2 regions of the Streptomyces sp. NBC_00388 genome follow, and region 2 is predicted to be linked to the other one. Evidence: riboswitches for the same ligand, from Rfam matches in the RefSeq annotation. Region 2 holds a riboswitch; the other holds the start of a gene.
The links. A riboswitch is a leader RNA that binds a small molecule or an ion and turns the genes downstream of it on or off. The one in region 2 is predicted to bind glycine.
Positions count from the first base shown of each region.

Region 1: another riboswitch for glycine. It lies ahead of gcvT (glycine cleavage system aminomethyltransferase GcvT); the one in region 2 lies ahead of gcvP (aminomethyl-transferring glycine dehydrogenase).

Region 1 covers NZ_CP107948.1:5,450,006-5,455,939, forward strand. Annotated here, with positions in the region: gene glyA (serine hydroxymethyltransferase) at 1-1,095, opposite strand, end outside; gene gcvH (glycine cleavage system protein GcvH) at 1,112-1,492, opposite strand; gene gcvT (glycine cleavage system aminomethyltransferase GcvT) at 1,560-2,675, opposite strand; glycine riboswitch at 2,819-2,914, opposite strand; gene OG917_RS24470 (AAA family ATPase) at 3,067-3,765, shown strand; gene OG917_RS24475 (enhanced serine sensitivity protein SseB) at 3,880-4,629, shown strand; gene OG917_RS24480 (enhanced serine sensitivity protein SseB C-terminal domain-containing protein) at 4,813-5,583, shown strand; gene OG917_RS24485 (ABC transporter permease) at 5,921-5,934, shown strand, end outside.
Region 2 covers NZ_CP107948.1:1,138,974-1,144,907, forward strand. Annotated here, with positions in the region: gene gcvP (aminomethyl-transferring glycine dehydrogenase) at 1-2,824, opposite strand, end outside; glycine riboswitch at 3,012-3,110, opposite strand; gene OG917_RS05205 (PRC-barrel domain-containing protein) at 3,251-3,628, shown strand; gene OG917_RS05210 (DNA polymerase IV) at 3,544-5,136, opposite strand; gene OG917_RS05215 (MerR family transcriptional regulator) at 5,195-5,767, opposite strand.

The DNA.
Region 1 (5,934 bases), 4.3 Mb from region 2:
CAGCCCCGATGTGACCATCGGCGGGCGCGGGTCGTTCGGGACGGCGTTGCGGTTGACCGTGATGCCGATCTCGTGGAGACGGTCCTCCGCCTGCTGGCCGTCCAGCTCCGAGTTGCGCAGGTCCACCAGGACCAGGTGCACATCGGTGCCGCCGGAGAGGACCGAGACACCGTGCTCGGTGACGTCGGCCTGCACCAGACGCTCGGCGAGGATGCGGGAGCCGTCCAGGGTGCGCTGCTGGCGCTCCTTGAACTCGTCGGTCGCGGCGACCTTGAAGGACACCGCCTTCGCCGCGATCACGTGCTCCAGCGGGCCGCCCTGCTGACCCGGGAAGACCGCGGAGTTGATCTTCTTGGCGAGCTCGGCGGTGGAGAGGATCACACCACCGCGCGGGCCGCCCAGCGTCTTGTGCGTGGTCGTGGTGACCACGTGCGCGTGGGGGACCGGCGACGGGTGCAGACCGGCTGCCACCAGGCCCGCGAAGTGTGCCATGTCGACCATCAGGTACGCGCCGACCTCGTCGGCGATCCGGCGGAAGGCGGCGAAGTCCAGCTGGCGCGGGTAGGCGGACCAGCCGGCCACGATCAGCTTCGGCTGGGACTCCTTGGCGAGGCGGGCGACCTCGTCCATGTCGACCTGACCGGTCTCCTCGTCGACGTGGTACGCGACCACGTTGTAGAGCTTGCCGGAGAAGTTGATCTTCATGCCATGGGTCAGGTGCCCGCCGTGGGCGAGGTTCAGGCCCATGATCGTGTCGCCCGGCTTCAGCAGCGCGAACATCGCGGCCGCGTTCGCCTGGGCGCCCGAGTGCGGCTGGACGTTCGCGTGCTCGGCACCGAAGAGCGCCTTGACGCGGTCGATCGCGATCGTCTCGATGACGTCGACGTGCTCACAGCCGCCGTAGTAGCGGCGGCCCGGGTAGCCCTCGGCGTACTTGTTGGTGAGGACCGAGCCCTGGGCCTCCATGACGGCGACCGGAGCGAAGTTCTCCGAGGCGATCATTTCGAGGGTGGACTGCTGGCGGACCAGCTCGGCGTCGACAGCGGCGGCGACGTCCGGGTCGAGCTCGTGGAGGGAGGAATCAAGAAGTGACATCAATAGTCCCTAGTCCCTAGTTGCCGGCGGAGAAAGCGGCGTACTCGTCGGCGGAGAGCAGTTCGTCCGGCTCGCCGGTGACGCGCACCTTGAACAGCCAACCGCCCTCGTACGGGGCGGTGTTCACCAGCGACGGGTCATCGACGACGTCCTGGTTGATCTCGGTGATCCCACCGGAGACCGGGGCGTACAGATCGCTGACCGACTTGGTCGACTCCAGCTCGCCGCAGGTCTCGCCCGCGGTGACCGTGTCACCGACCTCAGGGAGCTGGGCGAAGACGACGTCACCGAGCGCGTTGGCCGCGAACTCCGTGATGCCGACCGTCGAGACGCCGTCCTCGGCGACCGACAGCCACTCGTGCTCCTTGCTGTAACGCAGCTGCTGGGGGTTGCTCATGACCTGATTCTCCTGGATGCGGGGGAGTGCTGGTGAACAGTGGTCTTACGGGCTGAGATGGTGTGGGTCACTTCTGGCGCTTGTAGAACGGCAGTGCCACGACCTCGTACGGCTCATGGGTACCGCGGATGTCCACGCCCACACCGGAGGTCCCGGGCTCCGCGTGGGCCGCGTCGACGTACGCCATGGCGATCGGCTTGCCCAGCGTCGGCGAAGGGGCGCCCGAGGTGACCTCACCGACGACCTTGCCGTCCGCGACGACCGGGTAGCCCGCGCGGGGGACCCGGCGGCCCTCGGCGACCAGGCCGACCAGCTTCCGCGGCGGGGCCGCGGCGGCGCGCTCGGCGGCGGCCTCCAGGGACGCGCGCCCGACGAAGTCACCCGCCTTCTCGAACTTGACGACCCGGCCGAGACCGGCGTCGAAGGGTGTCAGCCCGGTGGTCAGCTCGTGACCGTAGAGCGGCATGCCCGCCTCAAGGCGCAGCGTGTCGCGGCAGGAGAGGCCGCAGGGCACCAGACCGGCCGGCGCGCCCGCCTCGGTCAGCGCCTGCCAGAGCTTCTCGGCGTCGGACGGGGCGACGAACAGCTCGAAACCGTCCTCGCCCGTGTACCCGGTCCTCGCGATGAGCGCCGGGACACCGGCGACGGTGCCGGGCAGACCCGCGTAGTACTTCAGCCCGTCCAGGTCGGCGTCCGTGAGCGACTTCAGGATGCCGGAGGATTCCGGCCCCTGTACGGCCAGCAGGGCGTACGCGTCGCGGTCGTCCCGTACGACGGCGTCGAAGCCGCCCGAGCGGGCGGCCAGCGCGTCCAGGACCACCTGGGCGTTGCCCGCGTTGGCGACGACCATGTACTCCTGCTCGCCGAGCCGGTACACGATCAGGTCGTCCAGGATCCCGCCGTCCTCCTGGCAGATCATGGTGTAGCGGGCGCGGCCGTTGCCGACAGTGCTGATGTTGCCGACCAGCGCGTGGTCGAGCAGGTCCACGGCCTGCGGCCCGCTGACGGTGATCTCACCCATGTGGGAGAGGTCGAAGAGCCCGGCGTGCGTCCGTACGGCGATGTGCTCGTCGCGCTCGCTGCCGTAGCGCAGCGGCATGTCCCAGCCCGCGAAGTCGGTCATGGTCGCACCGAGCGACCGGTGCAGGGCGTCGAGTGCTGTGAGGCGGGGGGTGGGGCTCATATGCGGTACTCCCGGGGCATGACAGACGGAGGACGATTCCTCCCCATCTGTCATCGGAACCTGAGAGGTTCGCCGGCGCCTGTCGAGAGCGCGCGGCTTGCACCTTGGGTGGGACCGCACGGCGGCCCGCTTTTCAGATCTGCCTCGTCCGCGCGGTACGGGGCCTGAGAGATTACAAGGGAGGGACTTGCTCCTTCGGCGCCCCGGCCGGTGGCCGGGGACTCTCCCGCGCGGATTCGAACGGCCTGTATGGAGTTGGCGCGCACATCATCGCATGCCGGGGAACGGGCGCCTCACTTGTGTCGCATTACTCTTTCTTTACACTTCATCCGCAGGGGTCTGCAGGGATGCGCAGGCATGCGAGCGGGGTGGCCCGACAGGGGGAGTGGCCATGGTGGGGCAGGAACAGCGCGCGGATACGACACCCGGGGGACGGGCGGTGGCGCCCGTCCCGTCCGGGCGGACCGGACCACCGGGACGGGACGGCCCGGAGCAGGCAGGACGGGTGGCGCCCGCGGTGCGGGATCTGCGGCGGCGCACGGGCGGCGGCCCGCGCGGCCTGGTGTTCGCCGCGGGCGACGTCGTGGTCGTGTCCGGCCTGCCCGGCAGCGGGAAGTCCACGCTCTTACGCCGGGCCGCCGGGGCGTACGGAATCGACTCGCAGGACACCCGGGAGCGCTGGGAGCGCCGGATGCCCCGCTGCCTGCCGTACTGGAGCTACCGCCCGCTGGTGCGGGCCGCCCACTACCGGGGGCTGTGGCGCACCCTGCGCACGGGCGCCGGCGTCGTGGTGCACGACTGCGGGACACAGTCCTGGGTACGCGCCCTGCTGGCCCGCGCGGCGCGGCGCCGCGGCCGCACCCTGCATCTGCTGCTGCTCGACGTGGCGCCGGTCGTGGCGCGGGCCGGTCAGGAGGAGCGCGGCCGGGCGGTGTCCGGGTACGCCTTCGCCCGGCACCGCAGGGCGGTCGCCCGGCTGGTCCGGGACGCCGAGCGGGCACGGCTGCCCGCCGGGTGCGGATCGGTGGTGCTGCTCGACCGCGAAGCGGCGGCGGCGCTGCACCGGATCGGCTTCGACGCGGCGCTCTGACCCCGCTGCTCCCCGCCGGGGGGAGGCCGTTCGGACGAGCCCGGCACGATGCGGGCGACAGGGCCTAGGGTTTGCCGACAGACGAACAGGTGAGAAGGGGATACCTCGGTGGACATGGCATGGCCGGGAAACGAGCTCGAAGAGGTGCTGGCCGCATCGGTCGGGAGCCCCGCTGCGGGCGGCCGGCTGATCGAGGTGCTGGGGCGCAGCAACCTCTGGGTTCCGCTGCCCAACGGCGGCGGGCAGGAGAGCAGTTCGCTCGACCTGCCCACAGTGGACATCGAGGGTGGGGCGTATGTGCCCGTCTTCAGCTCCGAGGCGCAGTTCCTCCAGTGCGTCGGCTCGCACTACTCGTTCGCGGTGGCCCCGGCGGTCGAATTCGCCCGGGGGCTGCCGCCGCAGCTCGGTGTCGCGGTGAACCCGGGCGGGGCGGTCGGTATGCCGCTGCCGCCCCCCGCCGTGGCCGAACTGTGCCGGACCGGCCGGACCCCGCTCGACGGGCCCGCGACCGGTGGCCGGGTGCGGCTCTTCGAGCCGGACTGGCAGGAGGAGCCGGTCGACTTCCTCTCCGCGGCCGCCGGTGAGTTCGAGGAGTCGGGCGTCGTCCGGTCCGCGCGCAGGGCCCTCGCGTCCATCGAGGGAGGGGACCCGGTCCTCTTCGTCGGGGTCGAGTTCGCGACGTGGGAGGGCGCGGGCCGCAACGCGCCGATGGACGCGCTCGGCCGGGCGCTCCACCGGGTCGAGGTCCCCTGGCCGGTCAATCTCGTCCTGCTGGACGTGGCGCAGGACCCGGTCGCCGACTGGATGCTGGAGAGGGTCAGGCCGTTCTACGTCAGGGCGGACGCGGCGGGGCCCGTGCTGTAGGGCCGGTCCGGTGCGTCCTGCGGGGCAGGGCCGGTGCCGTACCGGCCCCGGGAACCGGCGTCCGCCTAAGCTGGTCGGATGCGTGGGGCGACCGGCGCGCACCTGGCCGGAAATCGCACAGGGCGGCGGGCGGGCCGGCGGGTGGAACGTCAACGGGTGGATCGAAGAGGGGCGGGACCCAGGGTGAGTGCGTCGGGCACGGCGGCCGGGCAGGTCGAGGAGATGCTGCTTCAGGTGACCCCCGGGCGGTACGACGCCTATGAGGCGCTGCTGCAGGCACTCGCCGACAGCCAGGTCTGGATGCTGCTCTGGCACGGCCAGGCCGGGTCGCAGGACGCCCAGTACGGGAACATGGAGATCGAGGGGCTCGGTTACGCCCCGTGCGTGACCTCGGCCCAGGAGCTGGCGGTCTCCGGCTGGAACCGTTCGCACGAGGTGGTCACAGGGCGTGACATCGCCCGCTCCCTCTACCCGGACCGCTGGGGAATCTGGCTCAATCCGCACGCCCCCGGCGGCGGTGTCGGCATTCCCTGGACCGATCTGCGGCGGATCGCCACCGGCCTCGACCGGATGCCGGCCGGACCGCTGCGGCTCTCGGAGCCGGCCATCGAGATCCCGCAGTTCTACGCGCTGCTCACGCAGAGCGCGCACCACACCCCCGCGATCCGTTCGCTGAGCAGGGTCTGGGTGCAGCCAGCGCTCGGCACCCCGTACCTGGCCATCGGTCTCGACCTGTACGACACGGGCCAGCAGTCGGTGGATTCGGTGCGGGCGATGATGCAGCAGTCGATCGCCGCGGTGCCCGAGGGGCTGCCCGTGTCGACCGTGGCGCTCTCGGATGCGTACGACCCGGTCGGTATGTGGCTGCGGGCCAACTCCCGCCCGTTCTACGACCGTGAGGCCCATATGATCCCCTCCCCTGCGGCGGGATACGGCTACCCGCCGGTAGGCTGAGTGCACCAATTGGGCCGCCAATGGCGGCCGTTGGGTGTGATGTCCGAACTGGCGCATTAGCGAGGAAAGTTTCCGCTCAGTCGAGCTCGGCGTCCGGATAACGGAAGTCCATTGACCGCATCACGGTTACGCATACATTCACCGTCAGGTCTGGCGGGTGATCGCAACCGCAATGAAGACTCCCTGCAGCGAGCGTTGTCGTGCCCTTGTGCGGCGAGCCGCGAACACATTCCGTCACTTCAGCACAGTGGCATCACCCGATGCGCTTGATGCACAGCAGCCGCCACCGCGGCAGGTACGGGCCGGCCACCGCCGGCCGGGAGGGGTCAAAGGCACTGTGACCGCACCGAT
Region 2 (5,934 bases):
CGTCGATACGGCGCACCGGCGGCCAGTACTTGTCGGCGGGAGAGACACCGGCCGGGAAGACGGCCTCCTCGCGGGTGTACGCGTGAGTCCACTCACCGCCCAGTGCCGCCGCGGTGTGCGGGGCGTTGCCCAGGGGGTTGTCGTCCGCCGCCCACTCCCCCGACGCGACCTTCTCGATCTCGGCGCGGATCGCGATCATCGTGTCGCAGAACCGGTCGAGCTCAGCCAGGTCCTCGCTCTCGGTGGGCTCGATCATCAGCGTCCCGGCCACCGGGAACGACATCGTCGGCGCGTGGAAGCCGTAGTCGATGAGGCGCTTGGCCACGTCGTCGACGCTCACACCCGTCGCCTTCGACAGCGGCCGCAGATCGACGATGCACTCGTGCGCGACCAGCCCGTGGGGGCCGGTGTACAGCACCGGGTAGTGCGGTTCGAGGCGCTTGGCGATGTAGTTGGCGGCCAGCACGGCCACCTGCGTCGCCCGCTTGAGTCCCTCGCCACCCATGAGACGTACGTACGCCCAGGAGATCGGCAGGATCCCGGCCGAGCCCCACGGTGCGGCCGAGACCGGGCCGACGCCGGTCGCGGGGCCCGCGGCCGGCTGGAGCGGGTGGTTGGGGAGATAGGGCGCCAGGTGGGCCCGTACGCCGACGGGGCCGACGCCGGGGCCACCGCCGCCGTGCGGGATGCAGAAGGTCTTGTGCAGGTTGAGGTGCGAGACGTCCGAGCCGAACCTGCCGGGCTTGGCGAGCCCGACGAGCGCGTTCAGGTTGGCGCCGTCGACATACACCTGGCCGCCCGCGTCGTGCACGGCGGCGCAGATGTCGGTGATGTGCTCCTCGAAGACACCGTGGGTCGAGGGGTAGGTGACCATGAGCACCGACAGCTCGTCGCGGTACTGCTCGATCTTGGCGTTCAGGTCGTCGACATCGACGTCCCCGTCCTCGCGGGTCCTCACGACGACGACCTTCATCCCGGCCATCACGGCGCTGGCCGCGTTGGTGCCGTGCGCCGACGACGGGATGAGGCACACGGTACGGGCGGTGTCGCCGTTGGCCCGGTGGTAGGCGCGCACGGCCAGCAGACCGGCCAGCTCGCCCTGGGAGCCCGCGTTGGGCTGGAGCGAGACCTTGTCGTAGCCGGTGACCTCGGCGAGCCGGTCCTCCAGCTCATGGATGAGCGTCAGATAGCCCTGTGCCTGCTCGACCGGGGCGAAGGGGTGCATCGCACCGAACTCGGGCCAGGTGACCGGCTCCATCTCGGTGGTGGCGTTGAGCTTCATGGTGCAGGAGCCGAGCGGGATCATGCCGCGGTCGAGCGCGTAGTCGCGGTCGGCGAGCTTGCGCAGGTAGCGCAGCATGGCGGTCTCGGAGCGGTGCTGGTGGAAGACCGGGTGAGTGAGGACGGTGTCCTGGCGCAGCAGCCCGGCGGGCAGGGCGTCGGCAGTCGACTCGTCCAGCGCCTCGATGTCGCCCCCGGCGCCGAAGGCGGCCCAGACGGCGGCCAGCTGGGCGCGGGTGGTGGTCTCGTCGCAGGATACGGAGATCAGGTCCGCGTCGACCTGGTGCAGGTTGACCCCGCCCTCGCGGGCCGCAGCGGCGACCTCCGCGGCCCTGCCCCCGGTCCGTACCGTCAGAGTGTCGAAGTAGTCGCCGTCCACGACGTCGACGCCGGCCGCACGCAGCCCGGCGGCGAGGATCGCGGCGTACCTGTGGGTGCGCCGGGCGATCTCGCGCAGACCGTCGGGGCCGTGGTAGACCGCGTACATCCCCGCCATCACGGCGAGGAGCACCTGCGCGGTGCAGATGTTGCTGGTGGCCTTCTCGCGGCGGATGTGCTGTTCGCGGGTCTGGAGGGCCAGCCGGTACGCCTTGTTGCCGTCGGCGTCGACGGAGACACCGACGAGCCGCCCCGGCAGGCTGCGCGCGAACTTCTCACGCACCGCCATGAACCCGGCGTGCGGGCCGCCGAAGCCCATCGGGACGCCGAACCGCTGTGTCGTGCCGACGGCGATGTCGGCGCCCAGCTCACCGGGCGAGGTGAGCAGCGTCAGCGCCAGCAGATCGGCGGCCACGGTGACGATCGCGCCCAGCTCGTGGGCCTGCTCGATGAGGGGGGCGAGGTCGCGCACCCGGCCGGAGGCGCCCGGGTACTGGAGCAGCACGCCGAAGACCCCGCGCTCGGCCACCTCGGCCGGGATGCCGTCGCCGAGGTCGGCGACGACGACCTCCACGCCGGCCGGCTCGGCCCGCGTCTCGATCACCGCGACGGTCTGCGGAAGGGCGTCGGCGTCGACCAGGAAGACACCGCTCTTGACCTTCCCGACGCGGCGGGCGAGAGACATCGCCTCGGCCGCGGCCGTGCCCTCGTCCAGCAGCGACGCACCCGATGTGGGCAGGCCCGTCAGGTCGGCGACGACGGTCTGGAAGTTCAGCAGCGCCTCCAGGCGCCCCTGGGAGATCTCCGGCTGGTAGGGCGTGTACGCCGTGTACCAGGCGGGGTTCTCCATGACGTTGCGCAGGATGACCGGGGGCGTGAACGTGCCGTAGTAGCCGAGCCCGATCATCGGCGCGAGTACCTGGTTGCGGTCGGCGAGCGAACGCAGTTCGGCGAGGACCTCGGCCTCGGTACGGGCGTCCGGCAGGTTCAGCGCCTCGGTGCTCTTGATCACCTCGGGGACGGCAGCCGAGGTGAGCTCCGCGAGAGAGCCGTATCCGACATGGGCGAGCATCTTGGCCTGGGCCCCGGCGTCGGGCCCGATGTGGCGCTGCTCGAAGGGGATGCCACGCTCCAGCTGGGAGAGCGGAATGCGGTGGGCTGTCATGACGGAGGCCTCCTGGTCGACGCGACCTGCGAGGGGTACCACGGCATGGGTACCCGGACGGCCTCCCCCTCTGTCATCTCAACCTGAGAGTTTCACCGGCCCGTCGTTCGACGTGCCCGCTTTCACCGTCGGTGAGGTAGGGATCCGGACGTGCCCGCCCGACGCCCGCCCTGCTTTCCAGAGTGACCTCGTCCGCGCGGTACGTGTGCCTGAGAGATTCCGGGGAGGATTTGCTCCTTCGGCGCCCCCGGACGACGTGTCCGAAGGGCTCTCCCGCGCGGGGTCAGCAGCCACCGGCCAGCCTACCAGCGAGCCACTTCGCACGATGTTCGAGTGGCCGATGGCCCGGATCTGGACTTCCCTGAGGGGGAGACCTTCCCAGGGGGCGGACACACCGCTGGTTCGTTGCGATCAGTTGGAGGGACCGTGCAGACCGACATAGATCCGCGCAGCCTGATCGGCCGCAAGGCGTTCGATCGCAGTGGCCTCAAGATAGGCACGGTCGACGAGGTCTACCTCGACGACGCCACCGGAGTGCCCGAGTGGGCCGCGGTACGCACCGGACTGTTCAGCAGGGACGCGTTCGTCCCGCTGAAGCCGAGCCGCCTCGCCAGCGAGGCGCTGCAGGTGCCCTTCGACCGCTCCCTGATCAGGGAGGCCCCCGACTTCGGTGTGGGCCGCCACCTCTCGCCCGAGCAGGAACTCCAGCTCTACCACCACTACGGGCTCGGTATCTCGGCCCCCACTCCGCCGCCCCCCGACCGGGACTTCGGCCGGCTCGCGGGCGAGGAAGAACGCGCCTGACCCTCCGCGTCCGGTTCCTGGGCCGCCGGCTCCCGCTGCTCCGGCTCCTCCCGCTCCTGGGGCCCCGGTGCTGCGGCAGAGGCTCCACCCACGGAGCACCCGCCCGCCCCCTCCTCCCCCGCTGCTCGGTCCGCTCCGGCCTGGCCGCTCCGGACCAGCGGCAGCGGATCCGAGGGGTGCAGCGCGGGATCGTCGACCCGGAACGTCCGGACCCTGCCGGGCCCGGTCGCGTAAGGATCCTCGAACCGGACCGTGACACGGCCGACGCCGCTGCCCTGCACCCACCCGACGCCGTACGTATCGTGGCGCACATCGTGCCCGGCGAGCCAGCGGCGCCCGGAGCCGGACGAGGGCTCCTCCGCGGGTACTGCCGCAGGCGCCGCAGGACCGGGTACCTCCTCCTCCGCTGCGAGCTCCAGCGCGGCGGCCCGCTCACTGGCCGCCTGCGCGAAGAGGTCCTCCTGTGTGAAGTCCGCGAGTCCGGTGACACCCACCCCGAGCAGCCGCACGCCTCCCGTGGTGTCCACGGACTCCAGCAGCCGCCCTGCGGCCTCACGCACGACCTCCGGGTCGTCCGTGGGGCCCCGGAGCGTCTCGGACCGGGTCAGCGTCGAGAAGTCGTACCTGCGGACCTTCAGCACCACCGTCCGCCCGGACCGCCCGGCCGCCCGCAGCCGCTCCACGCACCGCCCGGCCAGCCGCACCACCTCCGCCCGCACCCGCACCCGGTCGTGCAGGTCCACGTCGAAGGTGTCCTCCACCGACACCGACTTGGCGTCGCGCTCGGACACCACGGGCCGGTCGTCGTGGCCGAGCGCCATCCGGTGCAGCGAGGAGCCGTGTGCCCTGCCCAGCAGCCGGACGAGCTCGTCCTCACCGGCCTCGGCCAGATGGGACACAGTCGTCATCCCCGCTCTGCGCAGATGCTCGCCGGTCGCGGGGCCCACACCGGGAAGAATCCGTACCGAGAGGGGCGCGAGCAGTTCGCGCTCGGTGCCGGGCTCGATCACGAACAGGCCGTCCGGCTTCGCCCGCTCCGAGCCGATCTTCGCCAGCATCTTGGAGCCTGCCAGCCCTACCGACCCGCTGAGCCCGGTAACGGCCAGGATGTCTCCGCGCAGCCGTTCACCGGCGGCCCTGGCCGACCCGGTGCTGTCGGCGACCCCGCCCGCCTCCAGGTCCACGAAGGCCTCGTCCAGGCTCAGGGGCTCGACCAGCGGTGAGAGCCGGCCCAGCAGCTCCATGACCTGCCCGCTCACCTCGCGGTAGAGCGCGAAGCGAGGCACCAGATAAGCGGCGTTCGGGCAGAGCCGCCGGGCCTGGGCCATCGGCATCGCCGAATGCACCCCGAATTTCCGGGCCTCGTACGAGGCCGTGGAGACCACACCGCGCGGCCCGAGCCCTCCGACCACCACCGGCTTCCCGCGCAGGCTCGGCTTCGCCGCCTGTTCCGCGGCGGCGAAGAAGGCATCCATGTCCAGATGCAGGATGGTGGGCGCGGCTCTCACACCACCGATGCTGCCTCACGGCACTGACAATCGGGCCTCCGCAGCGCGGAGGCCCGTGTCAGACCGCTCGGTTGCGGCGCCGGGCCAGCTCGTCGGCCGGGTTGTGCCCGACGAGGGTCTCGCCGGTGTCGACCCGCTCGCCGTGCAGCTGCGACAGGGCGCTCTCCACGTCCCGCCACACGACGCCGACGGCGATCCCGAAGACCCCCTGGCCCCCCTGGAGGAGCCCGACCACCTCGTCGGGCGAGGTGCATTCGTACACCGTCGCGCCGTCGCTCATCAGCGTCATCCGGTCGAGATCGCGGGCGCCGCGGTCTCTCAGGTGGTGGACCGCGGTGCGGATGTTCTGGAGCGCCACACCGGTGTCCAGGAAACGCTTCACGATCTTGAGTACGACCACGTCCCGGAAGCTGTAGAGACGCTGCGTGCCCGACCCCTGAGCGGGGCGCACACTCGGCTCGACCAGGCCCGTGCGCGCCCAGTAGTCGAGCTGCCGGTAGGTGATCCCGGCCGCCGCGCAGGCGGTCGGCCCCCGGTAGCCGACGGTGTCGGTGGTCGTCTCGGCCGCCGGACCGTGAAGCGGATACGGCACTCCGCCCCCCGGACCCAGTCCGGGGAGGTCCCCTGCCACATCTTCGCCGGTGCTTCTCACGCCGACCTCCGTCCTTGAACTGCCCACTCGACGGTAGGCAGTCACTTGAGGTGCGTCAACGATCGCCACACTCGGCACGCCGAGTGATAATCACCCCAGGAGTGGTTTCGCGTGCCCCTCTCCGGGGAAAGGCTTGCCGAATGCGC